Regions from separate parts of the Streptomyces sp. NPDC104581 genome, predicted to be linked through region 1. Evidence: riboswitches for the same ligand, from Rfam matches in the RefSeq annotation. Region 1 holds a riboswitch; each other region holds the start of a gene.

Region 1 (2,193 bases):
CATGGCTGAGCGCCGCGTCAACGTCGGCTGGGCCGAGGGCCTGCACGCCCGTCCCGCCTCCATCTTCGTCCGTGCCGCCACGGCTTCCGGCGTCCCGGTGACGATCGCCAAGGCCGACGGCAGCCCGGTCAACGCGGCGTCGATGCTCGCCGTGCTGGGGCTGGGCGCGCAGGGCGGCGACGAGATCGTCCTGGCCTCCGACGTGGACGGCGCGGACGTCGCGCTCGACCGGCTGGCGAAGCTGGTCGCCGAGGGTCTGGACGAGCTTCCCGAGACCGTCTGACCCCGCCGACCCGCCGCGTGCGCACGGCACGACGAAGGCCCCGGCAGGACGCCGGGGCCTTCGTCGTGCTCGGGTGCCGGCTCAGACGCCGACGCCGTGCGCGCGCAGATACGCGACCGGGTCGATGTCGGTGCCGTACTCCGCGCTCGTCCGCGCCTCGAAGTGCAGGTGCGGTCCCGTGGAGTTGCCGGTCGAGCCCGCCAGGCCGATCTGTGTGCCCGGGGAGACGCCCTGGCCGACGGTGACGCCGATCGAGGAGAGGTGTCCGTACTGGGTGTAGGTGCCGTCGTTCATACGGATGACGACGTTGTTGCCGTACGCGCCGCCCCAGCCGGCCTCGACGACGGTGCCCGCGCCGACCGCGACGACCGAAGTGCCGGACGTGGCGCGGAAGTCGACGCCGCTGTGGCTGCCGGAGGACCAGAGCGCGCCTCCGGTCCGGTAGCCGGTGGTGACGGAGGAGCCGGCGACCGGGAGCCGGTAGGCGTTCAGACGCTTCCGCTCGGCGGCGCGTGCCGCCCGCTCCTTGGCCTCGCGGGCCTCCTTGGCGCGGGCCTGCGCCTTGCGCTTCGCCTCGGCCTTGGCACGGGCGGCGGCCTCCGCCTCGGCCTCGGCCTTCGCGGCCTTCCGGGCGGCCAGACGCTGCGCGTCGGCCTGGGCGTCGATCTTCGCGGCGAGCGAGTCGTCGATGACGATGGCGCGGGCGGGTGCGGCGGGGGCCGCCTCCTGGGCGAGGGCAGCGCCCGCCTCGGCGGCGAGCGCCGGGGTGGCGAGGGTGCCGATGACACCGGCCGCGGTGAGAGTGGCGGCTCCGGCGATGTGCGCGCCGCGGCGCGTCATTCGCCCCGGGGCACGGTGCTTCCCGGTGGCACGGGTGAACGCCATGTAGTGGCTGGTCCTTTCCTTCCTTCTCGCCTACCGGGTTAGCTGACGGGTTCGGAGCAGGAAGGTCTCCTACGGGCTCCTCCGCGGATCACGCGAAGGCCCCCGATTCACCCCAGGGACTTGAGTGGGTCCCCGGCTCCCCCGGCTCGCGCCTGACGGGGACTCGGCGATGGCTGTCCGGTGCCGCGGATGCGGCGGGCTCTGACGAACAGCCGGACCGACGCTAAAGGGGTCATCTTTCAATCACCAAACAGACAGGCCCTTTTGTAGCGCACGCCACAGGGCATTCGGGCAACCTCCTTATGAATGCGGACATAGCGGGGAACCCCGGCGACTGGTTCGTCACCGGGGTTCCCTATGTGCGTATTGCGCCGCGGGGTCCGCGCCGCGGTTCCGTGCGCCGAGCCGGTCTCAGCCGGTGACGACCTTCACCTCGCCGATGCCCAGGGCCTCGACCGGCTCGCGGATCACCGAAGCGTCCCCGACGAGCACCGTGACGAGCCGGTCGCCCGGGAAGGCGCTGACGACGGCGGCCGTCGCCTCGACGGTGCCGGTCTCGGCCAGGCGTGCGTAGAGGCGCGCCTGGAAGTCGTCCGGGAGGTGCTGCTCGACCTGGTCGGCGAGCGTGTCGGCGACGGACGCGGCCGTCTCGTACTTCAACGGCGCGACTCCGACCAGGTTCTGTACGGCCGTCTCACGCTCGGCGTCCGTCAGCCCCTCGGCCGCGAGCGTACGCAGCACCTTCCACAGGTCGTCCAGCGCGGGGCCGGTCGACTCGGTGTCCACGGAGCCGCTGATGGCGAGCATCGACACGCCCGTGCCGTCCGGGTCCGAGCGCAGCACCTGCGCGAAGGCCCGCACGCCGTAGGTGTAGCCCTTCTCCTCGCGCAGCACCCGGTCGAGCCGGGAGGTGAGCGTGCCTCCCAGGCAGTACGTGCCGAGCACCTGGGCCGGCCAGACGCGGTCGTGCCGGTCGGGGCCGACACGGCCGATCAGCAGTTGCGTCTGGACGGCTCCGGGGCGGT
Region 2 (2,193 bases), on a different contig from region 1:
CCTGGGCGGACTTCGGCGGTACGGCGTACGCGCCCAGCCCCGACCAGGCCAGCCGCAGCCAGCAGATCGCCGTCGCGGAGAAGATCCTCGACGCGCAGGGGCCGACCGCGTGGCCGACGTGCGCGCTGATCACCGGTCTCACGGCGGACGCCGACAGCGCTCCGGACGGTGAGCCCTCCGGCGGTGCCACCGAGGAGCCGGAGACGCCCGCCGAGCCCGAGCCCGAGCCGACCGAGACGGCCGTCCTGCCCGCCGCTCCCGAGTCGGTGCCCCCCTCCGGTCAGTTCGGCCGTGACTCCGCCGCCGGCGGCGAGAAGCCCGGCACGGGGGAGTCGAGCGCGCGGCCGAGCACCGAGGCCGGCACGGGCAAGGGCAAGCACCGCGGCGAGCCGGCCCCCGAGAGCGACGCGACGACCGGTTCGCCGGAGTCGGCGGACGGTTCGGGCGGTTCTGACGCCTCGGCGGAGGCGGGCGATCCCGGCACGTCCGGCGAGGCGCGTGATAGCGGTCGTCATGCCTCACGGGGTGACGGTTCGGCACGCGACGACGCCGCCGCCGAGGGCTCGTACACCGTCCGCTCCGGCGACAACCTGTGGGCCATCGCGGACGAGCAGAAGGTGGAGGGTGGCTGGCCCGCCCTGTACGAGGCGAACCGTGAGGTCGTGGGCTCCGACGCCGATCTGATCCTGCCGGGCCAGAGCCTCGATCTGGCCGTGGGTCAGGGGTAGTTAGGCGGACTATGTCCGTATCTGCGCAAGTGAGACAAGCGTCTCTTCGCCCCAACTGACACGGTCTGCCCGGCAACTCACCCCACGTCCTTTCCGACCTGCGTAAACAGAGGTTTCCTCGGGGCGGGACGGGCGAATCATCCCGGATGTTCCGTCTTTGAACATCCGGGATGCCTGTGTTTAACGTCTTAACCGCTCGCACCGCGGGCACCGTCGACCGTCACGCCGAATCCTGCCGTCGGTCGGGGGGAGTACTCGTCGCGTCAAGCGCCGAAGGCAGGAGCGGGGGACCCAAGGTAAGTGCCGGTCATCACGGCCGGCTCGGGGTGCAGCCGTGCGCGGGAGGACGTGAAGACGTTCTCCGGCGGCGCGGCCGGGCAACTCACTTGGCCCGAACCCGACAGCTCACCTCGCAGGCGTCGGTGAGGAGATCACGCATGCTGTTTTCCAGCAACTCAGGCAAGGGCAAGCACCGCCGTCCCTCCAGGACCGTCCGCTACGCCACCCTCGCCGGCATCACCGGTGCCGCTGTCGCGGCCCCGCTGCTCGGCGCCACCTCCGCCTCCGCCGCCACCACCGCCGAGTGGGACGCCGTCGCCCAGTGCGAGTCCGGCGGCAACTGGTCGATCAACACCGGCAACGGCTACTACGGCGGCCTCCAGTTCTCCGCCTCCACCTGGGCCGCGTACGGCGGCAGCGCCTTCGCCTCCAGCGCCGACCAGGCGTCGAAGGCCCAGCAGATACAGATCGCCGAGAAGGTCCTGGCGGGCCAGGGCAAGGGTGCCTGGCCGAGCTGCGGCGTCGGCCTGTCCAACGCCTCGAACGACGCCGGCTCCGCCGAAGCGGCCCCGGAGCAGTCCGCCCCCGAGGCGCAGCCGGCCCCGCGGAAGGCCGAGCCGCGCACCGAGCAGGAGCAGCCCGCCTCGCGTGGCGAGACGCGCGGCCCGGTCAAGAAGGGCGACGGCGAGTACAAGGTCAAGGCCGGTGACACCCTCTCCAAGATCGCCGAGGCCGAGAAGGTCGAAGGCGGCTGGAAGAAGCTGTTCAAGCTGAACAAGGACATCGTCGAGAAGGCCGATGTCATCTTCCCGGGTCAGCAGCTCCACCTGAGCTGACCCTTCCCCGGAACCCCGGCCCCGGCCCGGCGCGCCTCACTCCCCCCGGACGCGCCGGGTCCGGGGCCGGGGTCCGTCCGCCGGGTGAATCGGCGTGACTCCGGTGCGACATTCGCCGCACATCGTGCATTCCGGACTCTTTTCGTCCCAGCGGGCGGGCATCGGCCGACCCTCGCCCGGGAGCCGGTTAGGCTCATGCCGCAGGACCAATGAGGCCCCGCACCAACGCGTCACATCCCAGAAGGAGATGCTCGTGCCGTCCATCGACGTCGTCGTAGCCCGGGAAATCCTTGACTCCCGAGGCAACCCAACGGTCGAGGTCGAGGTCGGCCTCGACGACGGCAGCACCG
Region 3 (2,193 bases), on a different contig from region 1:
CGGCGTACGGGGTGCGGCTGGTGGTCGGTGACGTACGCGGCAAGGGCATGGGCGCGGTCGAGACCGTGGCCGTCGTCATCGGCGCCTTCCGCGAGGCCGCCGAGCAGGAGAGCTCGCTCGAAGGGGTCGCGCAGCGGCTGGAGCGGGCGCTGGCGCGCGAAGGCACCCGGCGCAGTGGGATCGATCTCTTCGAGGGGTTCACGACCGCCGTACTGGCGGAGATCCCGCACGTCGAGGGCATGGTGCGGGTGGTCAACCGCGGGCACCCGGAGCCGATGGTGATCGCCGCCGACGGCGCGCTGACGGTCCTGGTCCCGTCCGACCCCGCGCTGCCGCTCGGAATGGGCGAGTTGGGGGCGTGGCCGGACCGGGCGGACGAGGTCCCGTACGGGTCCGGATCGACGCTGCTGCTCTATACGGACGGTCTCACCGAGGCGCGCAACGCGGCGGGTGTCTTCTACAACCCGCGCGAACGGCTGGCGGGACGGATCTTCCCCGGTCCGGACGAACTGCTGGAGGCGATCGTCGGGGACGTACGGCTGCACACCGGCGGCGGCAGTACGGATGACATGGCGCTGCTGGCGGTCAGCCGGCCGGCAGCGGGGCAGCCGGAGCGGCGCAGGACGATGCCCGTCGTGCCGTGAGTCGCCCCGTGGTCGCCCCGTCGCGCTCCCCGTAACACCGGTGGCCGACCACCGACCACCGACTACCGGTTGCCGGGGCGGTGTCGTCATCCGGTCCGGCACGCTGTGTAGTCGAAGCGCACCACTCCGCATAACATTTGACGCACCGTCAGTTCGAGTGTGCGATCACACACGGCCCGCAGGGCGATCAACTCGCCCGATTGTGCCCGCTTGTGGGCCGGTTGATCCTGCCCGTCATCGCTAATGATCACCCGGAACAGCTTGGAATAAGCGCCGGTCGTCTATTAACGTTCGATAACGCAGCGCGGTTGTCCCAGCCGTCGAAAGAGACGGCACCGTGCGCACGCGCCGAATTCCGCGAGGAAACCGGGGAACCACCAATTGGGGTGAATCGGGCGCCTCTTGTTCGCTTCGTGCGGTCAGGAACGCCCGTAGGAGACCTTCCTGCTCCGAACCCGTCAGCTAACCCGGTAGGCGAGAAGGAAGGAAAGGAGAGCGCCCCAGTGGCGTCCAACAGGCCTGCCCCCGAAGCCTCAGCCCCGGCCCATTTCGGCCCCGGCAGCCGGCTCACCGGCACCGATCACAGCAACGGCGAGGCGAGCAGGGACTGGGAGGAGTGGAATCCCACCGCGGAATCCATCCGTCCCGTACGCGGCAAGCACCGTGTCGCCAAGCAGCGCAACGCTCTCGCCCGCAGCTCCACGGTCCTCGGAGTGGGTGTCATCGCCGCGGTCGGCGCGGGAGGCATCGCCTCTGCCCAGGACAAGCCAGCGGTCTCGATATCACTTCCCGACGCGATCTCGGACAGTTTTCCCGACGCCAAGTCCCTTCCCGGCGTCGGGACTTTCATGTCCGACGGCGACAAGAAGAGCGACGAGACGCCCTCCCCGCTCACCACGGCGGCCCTCACCGCGGCGGACGCCCAGCAGGGCACCACCGACTCCGGCGAGGCGCTGCGCGCCCGCATCCTCCAGCAGGCGGAGCAGCAGCAGGCCGAGGCCGACGCAGCCCAGAAGGCGAGCGCCGAGGCCGCCGCGGCCGAGCAGGCCGCGGCCGAGGCCAAGAAGCAGCAGACCGACGCGGAGGAGAAGGCGGCCGAGGAGAAGCGCAAGGCCAAGGAGGCGGCGGAGGCCAAGGCGGAGAAGGAGCGCCTGGAGAAGCTGGCCGCCAGCTTCTCGCTGCCCACCTCCTCGTACACGCTCACCTCCACCTACGGCCAGACCGGCTCCATGTGGTCCTCCGGCCAGCACACCGGCCTGGACTTCGCGGCCCCCACGGGCACGCCCACCAAGGCCGTCCACACCGGGACCGTCAAGTCGGCGGGCTGGTCCGGGTCGTACGGTTACCGCGTCGTGCTGGAGCTCGACGACGGTACGGAGATCCTGTACGCCCACCTGTCCTCGATGACGGTCGGCGCCGGCCAGAAGGTCACCACCGGCGAGACCATCGGACGCGTGGGAGCCACCGGCAACGTCACCGGCCCTCACCTGCACCTGGAGGTACGGACCGGGGGCGGCAGCGGGGTCGACCCGCTGAGCTGGCTGCGCGG
Region 4 (2,193 bases), on a different contig from region 1:
CACGCACGTTCGCCCCCGGCTTCGGCGCGTGGATCATCTTGCCGTCGCCCTGGTAGATGCCGACGTGGCTGATGTCGTCGTAGAAGAACACCAGGTCGCCGGGGAGCAGGTCCGCCGTGGCGACGCGCGTGCCGACCTTCACCTGGTCCCAGGTCGTACGCGGCAGCTGGACGCCCGCCTCCTTCCACGCGGCGCCCGTCAGACCCGAGCAGTCGTAGGAGCTGGGGCCGGTGGCGCCCCACACGTACGGCTTGCCGATCTGCGCGCGGGCGAACGCGAGGACCTTCTCGGCCTTGGCCGCGTACGTACCGTCCGTGACACCCGAACCGCCGCCCGAGCCCGTGTCCGCGCCGCCTCCGGTCGCGGGCGCCTCCCGCTGCCGCGCCTCTTCCTGACGCCTGCGCTCCGCGGCCTCCTCCTTGGCCTTCGCCTCGGCCTTGCGGCGCGCCTCTTCCTCCTTCTTCCGCTCCAGCGCGGCGAGCCGCGCCTTCTCCTCGGCCGTGAGGTCCGACAGCAGCGAACGCGCCGCCGCGAGCTTGTTCTGGACCTTCTGCTTGCCGGCCTTGAGGGACGCCTGCGACTCCGTCAGCGCCTCCAGGCCCTTCGTCGCCTCGACGCGCTGCTCGGCCGCGGACCGCTGCTCCTTCTGGAAGTCCTCGACGGCCTCCTGCTGGCGGTCGGTCAGCCGGCCCATCAGCTGGGTCTGCTCGAAGTACGACTCCGGGCTGTCCGCGAACATCAGTGCGGCCGTGGGGCCGACCGCACCGGCGCGGTACTGCGCCGCCGCGTACGTACCGAGGGCGCGCCGCGCCTCGTTGACCTTCTCGGCGCTCTTGGCGACATCGTCCAGGACCCGGTCGACCGACCTGCGCTGCGTGTCGGTCGCCTCCTTCGCCTTGTTGTACTGCTGCGTCGCCGTACCGGCCTGCCGGTACAGGTCGTCGACCTTCTTCTGCACCTCTTCTATGGAGGGCTTGGGCTCCGCGGGCGCGGCGGTGGCGCTCTGCGTCGACAGCAGCGTGACCGAGGCGAGGGCGGCCGTCGTGAAACCGACGGCCGGTGTGTTCGCGCGCACGCCGGTACGGCCGCGCGATTTGCGGTGCGATGCCAAGGCAGGCATCTCCTTCCGTGGACCGCCTACCGGGTTAGCTGTCGGGTTCGGGCGGAACGGAAGGCTGCCCTACGGGCCGGGAACACGGCCCGATTCACCCCGGTGGAACATGGTGGGTCCCCGGTTCCGGACCCCCTTCGGGAAGCCCGGATTCGGCGCAGGCAGCCCGCTTGGCGCTGATCGCCGGTGGAGTACGGACGGCCTCGGCGTGCACGCTAGCCAATTCGTGGTGCCGCTGTGAAGGTTGGTGGCCGATATGCCCGATACATTTCCGTGACCTTTGCCGCACGCACTCGGCGGTGACCCCGCGAGGCCATGTGGCGGCGGGCTGTCAGTGCGGCACCCTAGACTCAGGAAGCGATGAGCAGCCTCTTTGACGACAGCTTCCTGGCGGACCTCCAGCCCTCGGCCGAGGAGCCCCCGCCGCCACCCGAGGACACCGCTCCGGAACAGGTGCCCGACGATCTCTTCGGAGGGAAGTTCGACGTGCCCCCGCCCAGGGATGCGTACCACCGAGACGGCGCGCCGCGCACGGTCGTGGACCCGGCGGCGCTGCTCGAAGGGCTGAACGACGAGCAGCGCGCCGCCGTCGTGCACACCGGGTCACCGCTGCTCATCGTGGCCGGGGCGGGCTCCGGCAAGACCCGGGTGCTGACGCACCGGATCGCGCATCTGCTGGGGACCCGCAGTGTGCATCCGGGCGAGATACTGGCGATCACGTTCACCAACAAGGCCGCGGGCGAGATGAAGGAGCGCGTCGGACAGCTCGTCGGACCGCGCGCCAACGCCATGTGGGTGATGACGTTCCACAGCGCCTGCGTGCGTATCCTGCGCCGGGAGTCGAAGCGGCTCGGCTTCACGTCCTCGTTCTCGATCTACGACGCGGCCGACTCCAAGCGGCTCATGGCCCTGGTCTGCCGCGATCTCGACCTGGACCCCAAGCGGCACCCCCCGAAGGCGTTCAGTGCCAAGATCTCGAATCTGAAGAACGAGCTGATCGACGAGGAGACCTTCGCCGGCCAGGCCACGGACCCCTTCGAGAAGACGCTCGCCGAGGCGTACCGGATGTACCAGGCGCGGCT

The links. Region 1 has a riboswitch for cyclic di-AMP ahead of ACZ61E_RS31060 (M23 family metallopeptidase). Riboswitches for the same ligand answer to the same signal wherever they lie in the genome.
Region 2: it holds a riboswitch for cyclic di-AMP, as region 1 does, so the genes downstream of both, ACZ61E_RS09550 (transglycosylase family protein) here and ACZ61E_RS31060 (M23 family metallopeptidase) in region 1, are expected to answer to the same signal.
Region 3: it holds a riboswitch for cyclic di-AMP, as region 1 does, so the genes downstream of both, ACZ61E_RS20920 (M23 family metallopeptidase) here and ACZ61E_RS31060 (M23 family metallopeptidase) in region 1, are expected to answer to the same signal.
Region 4: it holds a riboswitch for cyclic di-AMP, as region 1 does, so the genes downstream of both, ACZ61E_RS04180 (C40 family peptidase) here and ACZ61E_RS31060 (M23 family metallopeptidase) in region 1, are expected to answer to the same signal.

Annotation. Positions count from the first base shown of each region.
Region 1 is NZ_JBVJNN010000064.1:12,361-14,553, forward strand. It holds gene ACZ61E_RS31055 (HPr family phosphocarrier protein) at 2-283, shown strand; gene ACZ61E_RS31060 (M23 family metallopeptidase) at 365-1,168, opposite strand; cyclic di-AMP (ydaO/yuaA leader) riboswitch at 1,182-1,347, opposite strand; gene ACZ61E_RS31065 (M16 family metallopeptidase) at 1,580-2,193, opposite strand, start outside.
Region 2 is NZ_JBVJNN010000008.1:58,671-60,863, reverse strand. It holds gene ACZ61E_RS09555 (transglycosylase family protein) at 1-728, shown strand, start outside; cyclic di-AMP (ydaO/yuaA leader) riboswitch at 987-1,162, shown strand; gene ACZ61E_RS09550 (transglycosylase family protein) at 1,166-1,843, shown strand; gene eno (phosphopyruvate hydratase) at 2,091-2,193, shown strand, end outside.
Region 3 is NZ_JBVJNN010000025.1:17,407-19,599, reverse strand. It holds gene ACZ61E_RS20925 (PP2C family protein-serine/threonine phosphatase) at 1-644, shown strand, start outside; cyclic di-AMP (ydaO/yuaA leader) riboswitch at 981-1,136, shown strand; gene ACZ61E_RS20920 (M23 family metallopeptidase) at 1,148-2,193, shown strand, end outside.
Region 4 is NZ_JBVJNN010000003.1:198,905-201,097, forward strand. It holds gene ACZ61E_RS04180 (C40 family peptidase) at 1-1,120, opposite strand, end outside; cyclic di-AMP (ydaO/yuaA leader) riboswitch at 1,119-1,279, opposite strand; gene pcrA (DNA helicase PcrA) at 1,472-2,193, shown strand, end outside.